Regions from separate parts of the Methylobacterium sp. Leaf94 genome, predicted to be linked through region 2. Evidence: predicted binding sites of a transcription regulator. Region 2 holds the regulator's gene; the other holds the start of a gene.
The links. Region 2 encodes LexA, which represses DNA repair genes until DNA is damaged. Its sites were predicted from a motif close to TGTTCNNNNTGTGTTCNG; they were not measured.
Positions count from the first base shown of each region.

Region 1: a site for LexA is predicted at 4,136-4,153, ahead of ASG63_RS08440 (putative DNA modification/repair radical SAM protein). Genes of this name have one in related genera too.

Region 1 covers NZ_LMRM01000012.1:8,754-16,485, forward strand. Annotated here, with positions in the region: gene ybaL (YbaL family putative K(+) efflux transporter) at 1-1,416, shown strand, start outside; gene ASG63_RS08435 (UdgX family uracil-DNA binding protein) at 1,421-2,902, opposite strand; gene ASG63_RS08440 (putative DNA modification/repair radical SAM protein) at 2,904-4,118, opposite strand; gene ASG63_RS08445 (regulatory protein RecX) at 4,242-4,859, opposite strand; gene ASG63_RS08450 (TAXI family TRAP transporter solute-binding subunit) at 4,941-6,371, shown strand; gene ASG63_RS08455 (Gfo/Idh/MocA family protein) at 6,411-7,721, opposite strand.
Region 2 covers NZ_LMRM01000014.1:20,845-28,576, forward strand. Annotated here, with positions in the region: gene ASG63_RS10705 (outer membrane beta-barrel protein) at 1-976, opposite strand, end outside; gene ASG63_RS10710 (FkbM family methyltransferase) at 1,321-2,151, shown strand; gene sfsA (DNA/RNA nuclease SfsA) at 2,184-2,891, opposite strand; gene ASG63_RS10720 (DUF937 domain-containing protein) at 3,055-3,840, shown strand; gene lexA (transcriptional repressor LexA) at 4,194-4,946, shown strand; gene ASG63_RS10730 (ComEC/Rec2 family competence protein) at 4,940-7,225, opposite strand; gene gltX (glutamate--tRNA ligase) at 7,393-7,732, shown strand, end outside.

The DNA.
Region 1 (7,732 bases), on a different contig from region 2:
CGGGCGCTCGAGGAGCGTCGGCTCCTCGACAGCGACAAGGGCCGCATCGCGGTGGGCTGGTTGATCGTCGAGGATCTGGCCATGGTGCTGGCCCTCGTGCTGCTGCCGGCGCTGGCCCCCTCCCTCGGGGGCGACGGGGCGGGCGTCGCGCACCATGCCGGGGACGGCAACATCTGGCTGACCCTGGGGCTGACGCTGGCCAAGGTCGGGATCTTCGCCGCCGTGATGCTGGTGGGCGGGCGCCGCTTCGTGCCCTGGCTCCTCGACCAGGCGGCACGCACGGGCTCGCGCGAGCTCTTCACCCTGGCGGTGCTGGCCCTGGCGCTCGGCATCGCCTTCGGTTCGGCGGAGCTCTTCGGCGTCTCGTTCGCGCTCGGCGCCTTCTTCGCCGGCATGGTGCTCGCCGAATCCGACCTCAGCCATCAGGCGGCGGCCGATTCCCTGCCGCTGCAGGACGCCTTCGCGGTGCTGTTCTTCGTCTCGGTCGGCATGCTGTTCGACCCCGGCATCCTGATCCGCGAGCCGCTCTCGGTGCTGGCGGTGCTCGGCGTCATCCTCATCGGCAAGTCCCTGGCGGCGGTGGCGATCGTGCTGGCCTTCCGGCATCCGCTGGGCACCGCCCTCACCATCGCGGCGAGCCTCGCCCAGATCGGCGAGTTCTCGTTCATCCTCGTCAGCCTCGGCCTGTCCCTGAAGCTCCTGCCGGAGGAGGGGCGCGACCTCATCCTCGGCGGCGCCATCCTGTCGATCACCCTCAACCCGCTGTTCTTCGCGCTCACCGATTGGGTCGGCCGCAAGGTCGCCGAGCGTCCGGCCCTGGCCGCCCGCTTCGAGCGCCAGGGCGCCGCGGCCCTGGCGGTCACCAGCGAGAGCCCGCCGCATCGGGGCCACGCGATCCTCATCGGCTATGGTCGGGTCGGCAGTACCATCGGCCAGGCGCTCAAGGCCTGGGACCTCCCCTACATCGTCCTCGACCGCGACCGCCGCCGGGTCCTGGAGTTGCGCCAGGAGGGCATCGAGGCGGTGTTCGGCGACGCCACGGCGCCGGGCATCCTGCAGGCCGCCGACATCGCCCAGGCCCGCCTGATCGTGGTCGCGACACCGGAGGCCCACACGACGCGGCGCATCGTCGAACTCGCCCGGGAGATCCATCCGGGCATCGACACCCTGGTGCGCACCCACAACGACGGCGAGCGCCGCCACTTCGAGGAGCAGGGCGTCGGACTCGTGCTGATGGCCGAGCGCGAACTGGCCTTCGGCATGACCCTCTACGCCCTGCGCAGCCTCGGCCTGAAGGAGGGCGAGGCCCGCATCTTCGTCGACAGCACCCGGGTCGAGAGCCGCTCCGCCCCCATCGAGACCGCGATCGACCAGGTCACGCCGGAGCTGCGCCCCCACAAGGAGGAGGGGGCGTGAGGCGTCAGGCGGCCAGGGAGCGCCCGAGGTCGTGGACGCGGCGGAGATCGGCCACGAAGGCCGCGTAGGCCTCCGCCTTCGCCTCGTCCGGCAGGCGCAGCAGGTAGGACGGGTGCACGGTGATGAACCCCGCATAGGGTTTTTCGAAATCCGCCGGGCCGCGCGCCCGGGTGATCGGGATCTGTTTGCCCGTCAGCGCCAGCACGGCGGTGGCGCCGAGCGCCACCACGAGCTTCGGCGCGACGAAATCGAGCTCCCGGTCGAGCCACCAGCGATAGTGGCTGACCTCGCCGGCGGTGGGCTTCTGGTGGATGCGGCGCTTGCCCCGCTCCTCGAATTTGAAGTGCTTGACCGCATTGGTGAGGTAGGCCTCGCCTCGCGCGATCCCGGCCTCGGCCATCGCCCGTGAGAGCAGTTGCCCGGCTGGGCCGACGAAGGGGCGCCCCTGGCGGTCCTCCTGGTCGCCCGGCTGCTCACCCACGAAGGCGATGGACGCGCCCAGCGGTCCTTCGCCGAGGACGGCCTGGGTCGCGCCGGGGACCAGCGGCTCCGAGCGCCGGATGAGGGCGTTGAGCGCCTCCAGCGAATCCGGGGCCTGGTCCGCCATGGCCGCGACGGCCCGGGCGGGATTGCGCTTGACCGGCATCTGCGGCGTCCTCTCGATCATGGCGCCGGTCCGCGCCGCAGCCTGCCGGACGAGGCCCGGAATGGCGGCGGTCTCGGGCATGTTGCGCCAGTACTTCTTCGGCATCTCCGCCCGCATCGCGGCGAGGTTCGTCCGGGCGGGGTTGAACGTGCTCTCGTAGTAATCGCGCCAGCCGGCCTCGAATCCGTCCTGTGCCGGTGCGTCCTCGCGTCGCCCTGGCGGTCCGAACGCGAGGACATCGCCGTCCCAGCGGGCGGAGGCCTCCGGCGTCAGGATGGTCCAGTCCAGTCCGCAGAAGCGATCGACGAAGAACGGGGCGGCGGCCCCCAGGATGTGGTGGTCCGGCTCGAACCAAGCGACGAAGCGCTCCGGCCCATCGCCCTCCACGCGGCGGAAGCGCAGGAAGGCGTGCATCTTGTGCAGGTCGCGGGCGATGGCCTTGCGCATCCGCTCCAGGCGATGGACCAGCGGGTCGCTCGAGATCTCCAGCAAACGCCGCTCGCCGCACTGGATGCGCCAGATCAGATCGTAGAGCAGGGCGTAGCGCTCAGGGTCGCGGTGCAGCACCACCCGGGCGACCATCTCGCCCACCCCGCGCGGCAGGCTCAAGGGAGCTTCCTCCGAGGGCGCGGGGGGCGGCGCCCCGAACAGCCCGGACGCTTCGCCGATGGACCACAGCACCCGCTCCGGCGGGATGCCCCGGCCGGCGAGGCGACGGGCCGCGGCCCGGAAGCCCTCGAGGTCGGCGCCCGGGGAGAGGTCGACGGCTTCGAGCGCGCCGCGCCCGAACCCTGTCCCCTCCGCGGGGGAGGGAGGAGCCGATCGGTGTGCGCCCGCCATCCTAGAACAGCGACAATTGCTTGGGCGGGTCGGCGAGCCGTGCCCGCAGGTCGAGCCGGTCGGTGAGGCCGCCCGCCGGATGGTAGTCGGCGGCGATGAGGAAGGGCCGCGCCCGCTTCAGGGCCGAGGTCAGGCGGGCGACGTCGTCGAGGCGCAGGCGGGTGTGCCGGCGGGCCCGGATGATCTTGTCCACCGCCCGGGCGCCGAGGCCTGGCACCCGCAGCAGCATCTCGCGGTCGGCGGCGTTCACGTCGACGGGAAAGCGCGCCCGGTGCTTCAGGGCCCAGGCCAGCTTCGGGTCGATGTCGAGGGAGAGCATCCCGTCGTCGGTGGCATCGGCCACGTCGTCGGGGGTGAAGGCGTAGTACCGCAGCAGCCAGTCGCCCTGGTACAGGCGGTGCTCGCGCTGGAGCGGCGGCGCAGTCAGCGGCAGGATGGTGGACCCGTCCGGGATCGGACTGAAGGCCGAGTAGTAGACCCGCTTGAGGTTGTAGGAGCCGTAGAGCAGGGCGCTCTTGCGGATCAGCGCCTCGTCCGTGGTGGCGTCGGCCCCGACGATGACCTGCGTCGACTGCCCGGCCGGCGAGAACCGGCGCTTCTCGGATTTCGCCTCGGCGATGCGCTCGCCGATCTGCGCGATGGCGTTCTGGATGACGGCGCCGTCCTTCTCGGGGGCCAGGCGCTCCAGGCTCGCCTCGGTGGGCAGCTCGACGTTGATCGACAGACGGTCGGCGTAGAGGCCCGCCTCCTCGATCAGCCAGGGGCTCGCCTCCGGGATCGATTTCAGGTGGATGTAGCCGCGAAAGCCGTGGTCGCGCCGCAGCGATTTCGCCACCCGCGTCAGCAGCTCCATGGTGTGATCGGGCGACTTGATGATGCCCGACGAGAGGAACAGGCCCTCGATGTAGTTGCGCTTGTAGAACTCCACCGTGAGGGTCACGACCTCCTCGACGGAGAACTTCGCCCGCTGCACGTTGGAGGAGCGCCGGTTCACGCAGTAGGCGCAGTCGAACAGGCAGTAATTCGTCAGCAGGATCTTCAGGAGCGAGATGCAGCGCCCGTCCGGCGTGTAGGCGTGGCAGATGCCGGCGCCGGTGGTCGAGCCGAGCTCGCCCTTGCCGGCCGTGCGCTTGGGCGCCCCGGACGACGAGCAAGAGGCGTCGTACTTGGCGGCATCGGCGAGGATGCGCAGCTTCTTCGCGAGCATTTCGTCCATCGACGAGAAATGCGCCTCGTTCGCGCTTCGTTCAAGTTTTCGCGCACGGATTCGGGCTTTCTCCGCCGCCGCGATGTCGCAGCCTTATAGCTGGGAACCAAAGCCCGGAGCCCGGTCCCGGAGCTAAGCCTCGTGGTCGAGGGGCTCGGCGTCGGGATCGGCCTCGATCACCCGTCGGCCGAGGCCGTACGGGAAGCCGGCGCGGGCCATGGCGGCGAGATCCCGGTCGCGATGGGCCTCGCGCGTCCCGGGCCGGCGCCAGGGTCCGAGGCGCCGCCGCTTGGCATAGGCCCGGGCCGCTTCCGCCTCGAGGTCGACGCCCGCCTCCACCGTCTCGCGCTCGGCCTCCATCGCGCTCGCCACCTGCTCGCGCGACACGCCCTTGGCGGCGAGCTTGGCCGACAGGGCCCGGGCGGAGGCACCGCGCCGGCGCAGGGCCGCGAGGCGCCCGGCGGTGAAGCGGGCGTCGTCGACGAGGCCGGCGCCGACCGCGCGGGCGACCGTGGCCTCGATCGCCTCGGCGAAGGCGCTCGCCTCCTCCCCGCGCAGGCGGCAGCGCTTGTCGACCCGGCGCTTCAGGGTCTGCCGCAGCATCGCCACGGAGGCGCTGTAGCGTTCGAGGTAATGCAGGGCCGCCCGCTCGAGATAGGCGGGGGTGACGGGCGGGGGCGGTTTGACCTCGGCCCGGTCATCCGGTGCGGCTCCGGTGGGGCGGCGGGACGCAACGTTTCGCGGTGTCATCGGTTCTTCACGATCCGGACGGGGTTCGGGGGTCGGTCTCGCAGATATGGTGATCCCGCTGGACAAAGGCTCGTTCCTGCCATGCCGGCATTTCTCGTGAGACGCGAGTGGCTTCTCGTCCTTCTGGCGCTCGGCTTCGCCGTCGTGGCGGGGATGCTGGTCTACCTGTCGCGTCCCACCACCCTGACCGTGGCGGTCGGTCCCCGGGACGGCGCCGAGGCGACCCTGCTTCAGACCTACGCCCAGGCTCTGGCCCGCGGTCGCGAGGATGTCCGCCTCAAGCTGAACTTCTACGATGACGTGCGCGACAGCGCCGAGGCGCTCCAGCGCAACAAGGCCGACCTCGCCGTGGTCCGGCCCGACGTCCTCCTGCCCGAGAACGGGCTCACCCTGGCGATCCTGCACGACGAGGCCCTGCTGATCGCCGCGCCGGAAGCGGCGGGCATCGAGAACTTCCCCGACCTCGCGCGCAAGCGCCTCGGCGTGGTCGAGCGGCACGCCGCCGACATGCCGTTCCTGACGAACCTCCTCGCCTTCTACGACTTCTCCGCCCAGCCGGCGGCCGAGCCGGTCCCCGAAACCGGGCTCGGCCCGGCCCGGATCGCCCTCGTGCCGCTCACTCCCCAGGAGGTCACCAGCGCCATCGCGGAGGGCCGCGTCGACGCGGTGGCGGTCATCGCCGCTCCGGCCTCGAAGGCGGCGATCTCGACGGTGCGTGCCGTCGAGGCGGCCTCGACCGAGAAGAAGATCAATTTCGTCTCCGTGCCGGATGGCGGGGCGATCATCCAGCGGATGCCCGAGTTGCAATCCGTGACGATCCCGGCCGGCACCTTCGGCGGTCGCCCGAAGCGCCCGGACGAGGACGTGAAGACGGTGGGCGCCTCCTACCGGCTGATGGCCCGCGGCGGCGTCAGCCGCTTCACGGTCGCCTCGGTGACCCAGCACCTGTTCGAGTGGCGCTCGAAGCTGGCGCCCCTGGCGCCGATCGCCAACCTGATGAAGGCGCCGGACTTCGATTCCACCGTCGCGGCCACGAGCGCTCGCCTGCCGAATCATCCCGGCGCGGTGGACTACTTCGAGCGCGAACAGCAGACGATGTTCGAGCGCTACGAGGACTACATCTACCTGCTGGCGTTCTTCGGCGGCACCGTCGGCTCTGGTGTCGCCTGGGTCGCCCAGCGCCTCGCCCGAAAGCGGCGCGAGCGCATCGACATCGTCCTCGACCGGCTCCTCGACATCCTGCGCGAGGTGCGCGCCGCCACCGGCAAGGCCGACCTCGACGGCCTCGTGCGCGAGACCGACGACCTTGTGGCCGACGTCGTCCAGCATGCCCGCGAGCGCAACATCGACAACCGCACCGTGAGCGCCCTCATCCTGGCCATCGACGCGGTCCATGCGGCGATCAACGACGAGCGCCGCAATCTCGGCGCGGGTGACATCGAAAGCGGGCGGGCGGTGGACCATGCCCGCACGGCCCGCCTCCTCTCGCTCCACACGCCGGCGGCGGAGTAGTCGGCCGAGACCCGATCGCGACGCGGCGGACGCCCGGGATCAGCCCGCCGCGTCGAGTTCGGGGCCGCGGGTGACGTCGAGGCCGCTCGGTGCGCCCGGCGGCGGGCCGACCGTGACGGGCCGGCCCGTGCGGGCCGCCTCATAGATCGCCTCCATCAGCACCTGGTCCTGCAGGCCCTCCTCGCCGGGGGTGCGCGGGCGCCGATCCTCCTGGATGCAGCGCGCCATGTGGTCGATCTCCAGGGCGAACTGGTTCTTCTGCGCGAGGATGCGGGTGTCCTGCGATTCCGCCTGCCCGTCCGGTCGCGCGATCACCAGGCGCTGGCCGCGATACGCGAAGGCGTTCTGCAGGTCGATGGCGGCCCGGTCGGTATGGACCTGGAGCCGGCGCGACTCGTGAACCCCGTAGCTCGTCAGGCACTGCGCGATGACCTGCGAGGGGAAGCGCAGGGTGAAGGAGACCGACTCCTCGACCTCGGCGAATTTCGGATCGCCTTCCGGCGAATGGATCTGTGCCTCCACCGAGACGGGCTCCTCGCCGGTGAGGGCGCGCACGCCGTTCAGGCAGTAGAGCCCGATATCCGGCAGGGCACCGCCGCCGGCCAGGGCCTTCTTCAGGCGCCATTGCTGGGGCAGGCCGGTGGTCTGGCCGTTGAAGGCCTGGATCAGGCGCGTCCGGCCGACCTCACCGGAGCGGGCGAGACGCGCCACCTCGCGGTTGTAGGGCTCGTACTGGCAGCGATAGGCGATCATCAGCTTGACCTTGGCCGCCGCGCAGGCCGCGATCATGTCCCGGGCCTCGGCGGAGGAATTCGCCATCGGCTTCTCGCAGAGCACGTGCTTGCCGGCCTTGGCCGCGGCCAGCACGTCCCCGCGATGGACGGCGTTCGGCGTCACCACGTACACGGCCTGGACCGCGGGGTTTTGCGCGAGGCGGTCCCACTCGTCGTAGCCGTAGACCGCCTCCGGCGCGATCCCGTACTGCTCGGCCACGAGCTTCGCCTTGGCAGGGGTGCCCGACATCAGAGCGACCACGCGGGCCCGCTTCGTCTCGCCGAAGGCCGGCAGGATCTCTTCCAGGCTGAGGCGTCCGAGGCCCACGATGGCGAAGCCCACGCGCTGGCCCGGCGGCATCGGGGCGGGGGGCGGCGGGGGCGCCCGGTCCCCGGGGCCGCGCCAGTTCGGGAACATGACCTTGCCGCCCTGCACCGCGCCGGTATCGGCCGGGACCGAGGGGCCGGGCGGGCCCGATTGCGCGCCCGCGCCCGTCGCCCCGAGGGCGAGGCCGGTCAGAGTCGCACTGCCCGCGCGCAGGACGTTGCGGCGGGAGAGGGGGATGTCATCCGTCATGAAGCTCGCTG
Region 2 (7,732 bases):
CGAGGAGGGCGCCGCCGATGGTTTCGGCACCGGCGAGGCCGAGGACGGCGTTCTGCTCTACGTTGGTGTACTGGACGTACGGCGTCACGATCCAGGGACCGTCCGCATAGGTGTAGTTGGCGCTGATGATGCTGCTGTTCTGCAGCGAGACGGGCGTGGCGTACTGGAAGCGAAGGCCGCGACGACCGAACGGGTCCGCGAAGTCGAAATTGGTGTAGCTGGAGAAGTGCGTGCCGCCGTTGATGCCCACCGTGTTGGCGGGGTCGATCTTGTAGGTGATTGCACCCGTGACCCAGTTGATCTCGCCGGAATAGAAGCCGTCGGTCGCGGCGAACGAGGCCGCCCACGGACCATCCGAGTAGTTCACCTGCACACCCTGGTTGATCACGTTCTCCTGGCCGAAGAGGAGGCCGCGCGAGATGTTCAGATTCTGGAAGGTGAACGGCAGCTCGGAGCCGATCAGGGTCGGCATCCGACCGCCCTGGATCGACCAGTTGTCGTTGATCACGTACTTTCCGAACACGATCGGCGCCGGGGAATACAGCAGGTCCGTCTGGTCGAAGGTGCCGTAGATCGGCAGGCCGAGGCCGGGGATCGAGTAGGCGCCGAAGGCGGCGTAGAACTGGAACGGGCCGTCGGCCTTCTGGATGAAGCCCATCAGGTTCGAGACGTCCACGCGGCCGGCCCGGTCACTCGGCAGCGGAGCGGGCGAGAACGTGTACTGGTTGGGCTGGGTGTAGAAGTAGCCCGTGACCGCACCGCCGACATAGACGTCGCCGAAGGCGCCGAGCGTCAGGCAGGACGGGTTCGGGTTCTGCTTGATGACGCCGCCATAGGCCGGGAAGGTGATCTCGGCCTTGCACGGCGCGGGCGGGGCAGGGACCGCCAGCACCTTCGCCGGCATGTCGGCCGCGAAGGCGCAGACCGAGGACAGCAGGACGGCGGAAAGGGCGAGAAGAGAGCGCTGCATGGCGATGGGAACTCTGCGGGAGGATCTGCGTTGGGGCGACGTTCTCAAAGGTTCCCGTTTACGGCAAAGCTATCCTTTGTGCAGACGCCTATTTTTCGGGCAATCGAGGCCGCTCGAACTGGGTTTCGGTCGCGGTGTTGCCGCAATGGAACAGGTCTGAGCACCAGATCCGGTCTCGACGATTGTCCTCTGCTTCCGAAGTGGCGCGACGGTCAGGTCTGATCTGCGGCCGACCGCATTCGCCCGGAGGGGGCGCTGCGGGCTGATCGGCCCGGAATGTCCGGACCTTTCGATCCTCCCGCGGCGGCGTCGCTTGCCGCCGCGTCCGTGCGCTGGCATCAGCACGCACGATGAAAGACACGCAGCCCTACGGCACTTACGCTCCCACAGGCCTCGTCGCGCGCATCGCTCGGCAGACGGGCCGGATCTCCTACGCGAGCTGGGCCGGGCGACGCCTCGCCCTGTTCCTGCGCCGCGTGGCGATCGGGCTGCTGCGCGGCGCCCCTCTGGACGTCGAACGCTACGGCGCCCGCATGCGGCTCTACCCCTACAACAACAACTGCGAGAAGAAGGTGCTCTTCACGCCGCAGTTCTTCGATCCGGAGGAGCGCGCACTTCTCCGGGCGAAGCTTCAGCCCGGCTGCACCTTCCTGGATATCGGCGCGAATATCGGCGCCTACGCGCTGTTCGTGGCGGCCTTCGCGGGGCCGCGCGCCCGGATCCTGGCCGTCGAGCCGCAGCCGGACGTGTTCGACCGCCTGACCTACAACATCGCGCAGAATCCGTTCGGAACGGTCAAGGCGGTGGCCTGCGCGGTCGCCGACAAGGCGGGGGAACTCACCCTGTTCGTGGACCCCCGCAACCGGGGGGAATCGAGCCTGAAGATCGTCGGGACGAACGAGGGCGCGCAGATTCGTGTGCCGGCCGTGCCCCTGCTCGATCTCGCCCTCGGCGAGGGCATCGCGCGCATCGACGCGATGAAGCTCGATGTCGAGGGCGCCGAGGACCTGATCCTCGAACCTTTCCTGCGGGCCGCCCCCGCGAGCCTCCACCCGCGGCTGCTCATCGTCGAGAACGGCACCGACCAGTGGCAGATCGACCTGCCCGCCTTGCTCGAGCAGCACGGCTATCGCCGGATCGCTCGCACCCGCCTCAACCTGATCTTCGAGCGGGCCGACTGACGGGCCCGCGCGGTTCTTCTGGGACGGGCGCCCTACAGCACCGGGATGGCGTCGGCCACGGCGATGCCGACCGGGTCGATGCGGCAGCGATGGGCGTGGACGGCGACGCCGGCCGCCCGAGCGGCCTGAAGCGCCCGGTCGAAGGCAGGATCGAGGTCCCGCGCGGCATCGAAGCGATCCGCCCACATCTGCACCACGATGATGACCATGGCACGGCCCCCGGCCTCGACGACGGCCGCGAGGTCCGTCATGTGGCGGGCGCTGCGGGCGGCGACGCAATCGGGAAATTCCGCGAGGCCGGGGCTGCGCATCAGGTGACAGTTCTTCACCTCGACATGGCAGGGCGGCATCCCCTCCCCGGTGGCGAGGAAGTCGACCCGGCTGGCCCGGGCGTAGCGGACTTCGGGGCGCAGGCCCGTGTAGCCGGCGAGGCAGGGCAGGCCGCCGGCGGCGAAGGCCTCCGCCACCAGGGCGTTCGGCCGCATCGTGTTGATGCCGACCCATTGCCGGCCGCCGGGCAGATCCGCCTCCACCAGTTCCCAGGAAAAGGGGAGCTTGCGCGTCGGGCCCCGGACGTCGGACAACAGGGCCCGCGCGCCCGGCACCGCAAGTCCCAGCATCGCCCCCGGGTTGGGGCAATGGGCCGTGATCACGGACCCGTCGGCAAGCTGCAGATCGGCGAGAAAGCGCTTGTAGCGACGCACCAGGCGCGCCTCGATCAGGGGCGAAGGGAAGCGCATCGCGGGTCCGGGGCAAGAAACGGGTTGATACGGGCCCCCGTCGACGGGGAATCGGGCCGTCGTGAGGCGCCCGGGCTGGTCAGTACCGACCGGATGCGACAGAATTCGCGCGGCGCGCCCGGGTCGATGACCGGGAAAGCCGCAGTTCGTCCGCGAGGCCGCCATGTTCAATCTGTTCGACATCCTTCAGGCGCAGGCGGGCCCCAACGCGCAGGGTTTCGGACGGCAGTTCGGCTTGTCGCCGGAGCAGAGCCTGCGCGCGATGGAAGCCCTGCTTCCGGCCCTCACGATGGGGCTGCAGCGGAACGTCGCCCAGGATCCGACCGGCTTCGCCCACCTCTTCAATCTCGTCGGCCCCGCCGCGCCGAAGGCGTCGAGCGCGACGCCTCAGATGGACATGCTGGTCCAGCAACTCTTCGGCTCGCCCCATCTGAGTCAGGCCGTTCTGCAGCAGGCAGCTGCCGTCAGCGGCGTGGCGATGCCGGCCTTGAAGCAGATGCTGCCGATCATGGCCGGCATGGTGGTGGCGGGGATCGTCCACGTCATGATCAACCAGCCGCCTGCCGCGGCGCCGGCCCCGCGCGCCGAGGCGAACCCCTTCGGCTTCCCGCCCAATGCCTGGTCGGAGATGATGCAGGCGTTCCTGAACTCCGGCGCCAAGACCCCGAAGCCCGCGACGCCCTCGCCCCAGGCGCGACCGCGTGCGGCGTCGACGTGGCTCGCGGCTTCGCCCCGGCCGGAGTCCGCCGCGCCGGACAGGTCGGCCACGGAAGCGCCCTTCGACGTGATGCAGCAGATGTTCCAGACGGGCCTGGAGGTGCAGCAGGAGAACGCCCGCGCGATGCAGCGCCTGTTCGATACCTTCTGGCAGGATCCCCGCAATCCCACCGAGACGGGCGGCAACGGTTCGGGTGACCGGCCCAAGGCAGGGCGCACCGGGCAGCGCTAGCCGAAGACCCGCCGTCGGCGACGCCGGCAGAGGACGGCAGAGAACCGATCGTCGCCGGGCCATCGACCCGAGGGCGCTGCGCCCGGGCGCCCTGCCGACCGGTCTAGACGCCGGCCGTCCAACTCATTCGTCGGATCGGGGCACCACTCAATCGCAGCGATGGCCGCAGCGGCAGGCCGGCGTGGCGCTCGGGCGACGCCCGGATCCGCCCTTGCCGAGGGGATCGAACGGATCGCGCCCGGGAGGCTTGAGATGGGAACCCTTGCAGAACACTTACGGAACGTTTAACGTGTTCGTGGTTTGTTTCTAGTGCCACCCGCCGCGATCCGTGGCGCTAACGAAGAGTGTCCCGCATGTTGACGCGTAAGCAGCTGGACCTGCTCCAGTTCATCCAGCTTCGGATGCGCGAGAGCGGCGTTCCCCCGTCGTTCGACGAGATGAAGGACGCCCTCGACCTGAAGTCGAAGTCGGGCATTCACCGCCTGATCACGGCCCTGGAGGAGCGCGGCTTTCTGCGCCGGCTGCCCAACAGGGCGCGGGCCATCGAGGTGATCCGGATGCCGGAGAGCCTCGGGGGGAATGCGGGCGCCCCGCGCGCCGCTCCGGCCTCCGAGGTTCGCCGCTTCACGCCGAGCGTGGTCGAAGGCGGCAAGGGCAAGGGCCTGCCGGCCGGCGCATCGGTGTCCCGACTGCCGACCACGCAGGCCACCGACGAGAGCGGTCGGGCCGTGACCATCCCGGTGATGGGTCGGATCGCGGCCGGTACGCCCATCTCGGCCATCCAGGAACAGAGCCATTCGGTGACGATGTCGCCAGATTTCCTGGCCGGCGGCGAGCATTACGCCCTGGAGGTGCGCGGCGATTCGATGGTCGATGCCGGGATCCTCGACGGCGACCTGGTGGTCATCCGCAAGCAGGACACCGCCAACACGGGCGACATCATCGTGGCCCTCATCGACGACGAGGAGGCGACCCTGAAGCGCCTGCGCCGGCGTGGATCGTCCATCGCCCTGGAAGCGGCGAATCCGGCCTACGAGACGCGGGTCCTCGGCCCGGATCGGGTGCAGATCCAGGGACGTCTCGTCAGCCTGGTGCGCCGCTACTGAAGGGGGTCCCCGTCCGGTTCATCGCCGGACGGATCCGACGGGTCGCGGGTGCGATCGGGGATTTCCGGTAAGACCGACGCCGGCGGTGTCGAAGATGGCAAGGACGTTCCCGGCGGGTCCACCGGCTTGCGCAAAGGCGTCGCACGCCAGGGCACGACATCCCCGAATTGCTTCGCGGTGGCGAGGGACGGCCCATCGCGGGTGAGGCGAATTGCGGTCGCACCGTGGGATCCCAGGAAATTCCGGTCGATGACGATAGATGCGGCGCAGCCCCCGGGCGCGGATTGCCGGGTGATCAGGATGTCGGCCCTGGCGCAGTCCTCTCCGAGGGCACGCTTGTCGGTGGTCAGGGCGAGCACGCGGCCGTCGGGTGTGGTCAGGGTACAGCCCAGGCGATCGCAGCGCGCGCCCTCGAACCTCGTGACGTCCTGCACCCGTCGGTCGTCTCCATCGGCCTTGAGCCATTGCGCGAGCACGAAGGGGGGCGGCCGGCCAAGGGTGGCGAGCCGCCCGTTGCGCTCGCGGATGGCGGCGCCCGCCCCCTCCCGATCGACGTAGATGTCGTAGCGATCCGGGGCAGCCGCACAGGCGATGCCGATCGCTGCCGGAATGAGGCCGAGCCAGCGCAGCGACGAGGCCGGGAGCGTCAGGACGATCAGGGCGGCGGCCAGGAGGCCGAGGGCCCCCGTGCCGAAGGCCGGGACCACGACGACGGCGTTGCCGAAGCCCGCGATCCAGGTCGAGATGGTCAGCATCCCCCGCACCGCCAGGCCCATGGCCCACCAGACCGGCTGATCCAGCGCGAACGGATAGGCGAGGATGCCCAGAACCGCTGACGGCATCACCGCCAGGGAGACCAGCGGCAGGGTGAGCGCGTTGCCCACCAGCCCGAAGGGCTGCACCGTCTGGAAGTGGTAGGTGGCGAAGGGCGCGGTGGCGATCTGGGCCACGAGCGTCGTGGCCAGGGTGCCGAAGACCGCCGCGGACGCCAGGGCGAAGATCCGGGGGAGCAGGCCGGCACCGTCGCGCTGCCGCCCGCGTCCGGCGATCAGCGGCGCGCAGGCGATCAGGCCGGCCACCGCCGCGAACGACATCTGGAAGCTCGGGCCGAGGAGGCCGTCCGGCTCGCGGGCCAGGGCGATCAGGGCGGCGAGGGCCAGGTTTCGCATGCTGAGCGCCGGGCGATCGACCAGGATCGCGCCGAGCATCACGAGGGTCATGATCAGCGAGCGCTCGGCGGCGATGTCCCAGCCGGAGAAGACGCAGTAGGCCGTCACGCCCACCATGGCGACGGCAGCGGCGATCTTCTTGATCGGCCAGTGCAGCGCCGCGAACGGAACGAGGGCCAGGAGCGCCCGCACGAGCCAGAACACCACGCCGGCCGCCAGGACCATGTGAAGGCCCGAGATCGAGACGACGTGGTAGATGCCGGCGGCGCGCAGGATGTCGTTGGTCTCGGGGCTGATCAGGCCGCGCTTGCCCGTCACCAGGGCCGCCGCCACCGCCCCGGCCTGTCCGCCGTTGGCGTCGGTGATGCGGCGCGTCAGGGCGTTGCGGGCCGCGTCGACGGCGGCCGCGAGGCGGATCTGCCAGTCCGCGCTCTCGGCCGGCGGTCGCAGGTCGACCTTGCCGACGAGGGAGCCCACCGCGCCGATCTCACGGAAGAAGGCATCCCGGGCGAAATCGTAGCCTCCGGGGCGGGCGGCTTCCGGCGGCGGAAGCAGGCGCGCGGTCGCGGCGATGCGGTCGCCCGGCTTCAGGGTATTCGCCTTGCGGTAGGAGACCCGCACCCGGACCGGGCGGACCTCGGCGCCGAGGGTGCCGAAGCTCTCGACGCGGAGGATCAGGCGCGCCCCGTCCTCCCGCTCGTCCAGCCCTTCGATGGTGCCCACCAGCGGACCGACCGTGGTGCGGGCGAGGATCGGCCCGTCGACCGAGCGGACGCGCGTGGCGGCCGCCGCGAAGCCCAGGAGGGCGGCGACGGCGGCGAGCACCAGGGCCAGGCCGAACGGGCGCGCCACGAGGAGGGGCGTCGTCGCGGCGAGCAGGGCGGCGGCCGCGAGCGGCGCCAGGAGCGACGGCGTCCCCTGCGTACCGAGGAAGAACGCGAGGATGCCGCATCCGAACGCGACGGCGAGCCAGGCGAAGAGACGGCGCTGCTCGATCTCGCGGGTCCATCCCGCCCGGAACCAGTCGCGGATCGGCCCGGCGCCCGGGCGACGCGCGGCGAGGTGGCGCGTGATGCGCCCCATCGCCGCCGTCGCCCGCGCCTGCGCCATCGCGAAAACCTCCGGGCGTGCGTCCGTGACCGGGAGCCGGCGATGCGCCCTGCGATCCTGGGGACAGGACGATTCCTTAACGCGTGCCCGCGCGCATGCTACACGCGCGGTTCCGGGCCGGTCGATCCGCTTCCCGCCCGAATCACGAGCCATTCAAGTCCAGATTGATGTCGTCAGCCGTCGTCACGCGTTTCGCGCCCTCGCCCACGGGCTACCTTCACATCGGCGGGGCTCGCACGGCCCTGTTCAACTGGCTCTATGCCCGCCGCTTCGGCGGCCGCATGCTGCTGCGCATCGAGGACACCGATCGCGAACGCTCGACGCAGGGCGCCATCGACGCGATCCTGGACGGCATGCGCTGGCTCGGGCTCGATTGGGACGGGGACGTCATCTACCAATACGCCCGCGCCGCCCGTCACCGCGAAGCCGCCGAGGGCCTGCTGGCCTCCGGCCACGCCTATCGCTGCTACGCGACGCCCGACGAACTGACGGCGATGCGCGAGGCGG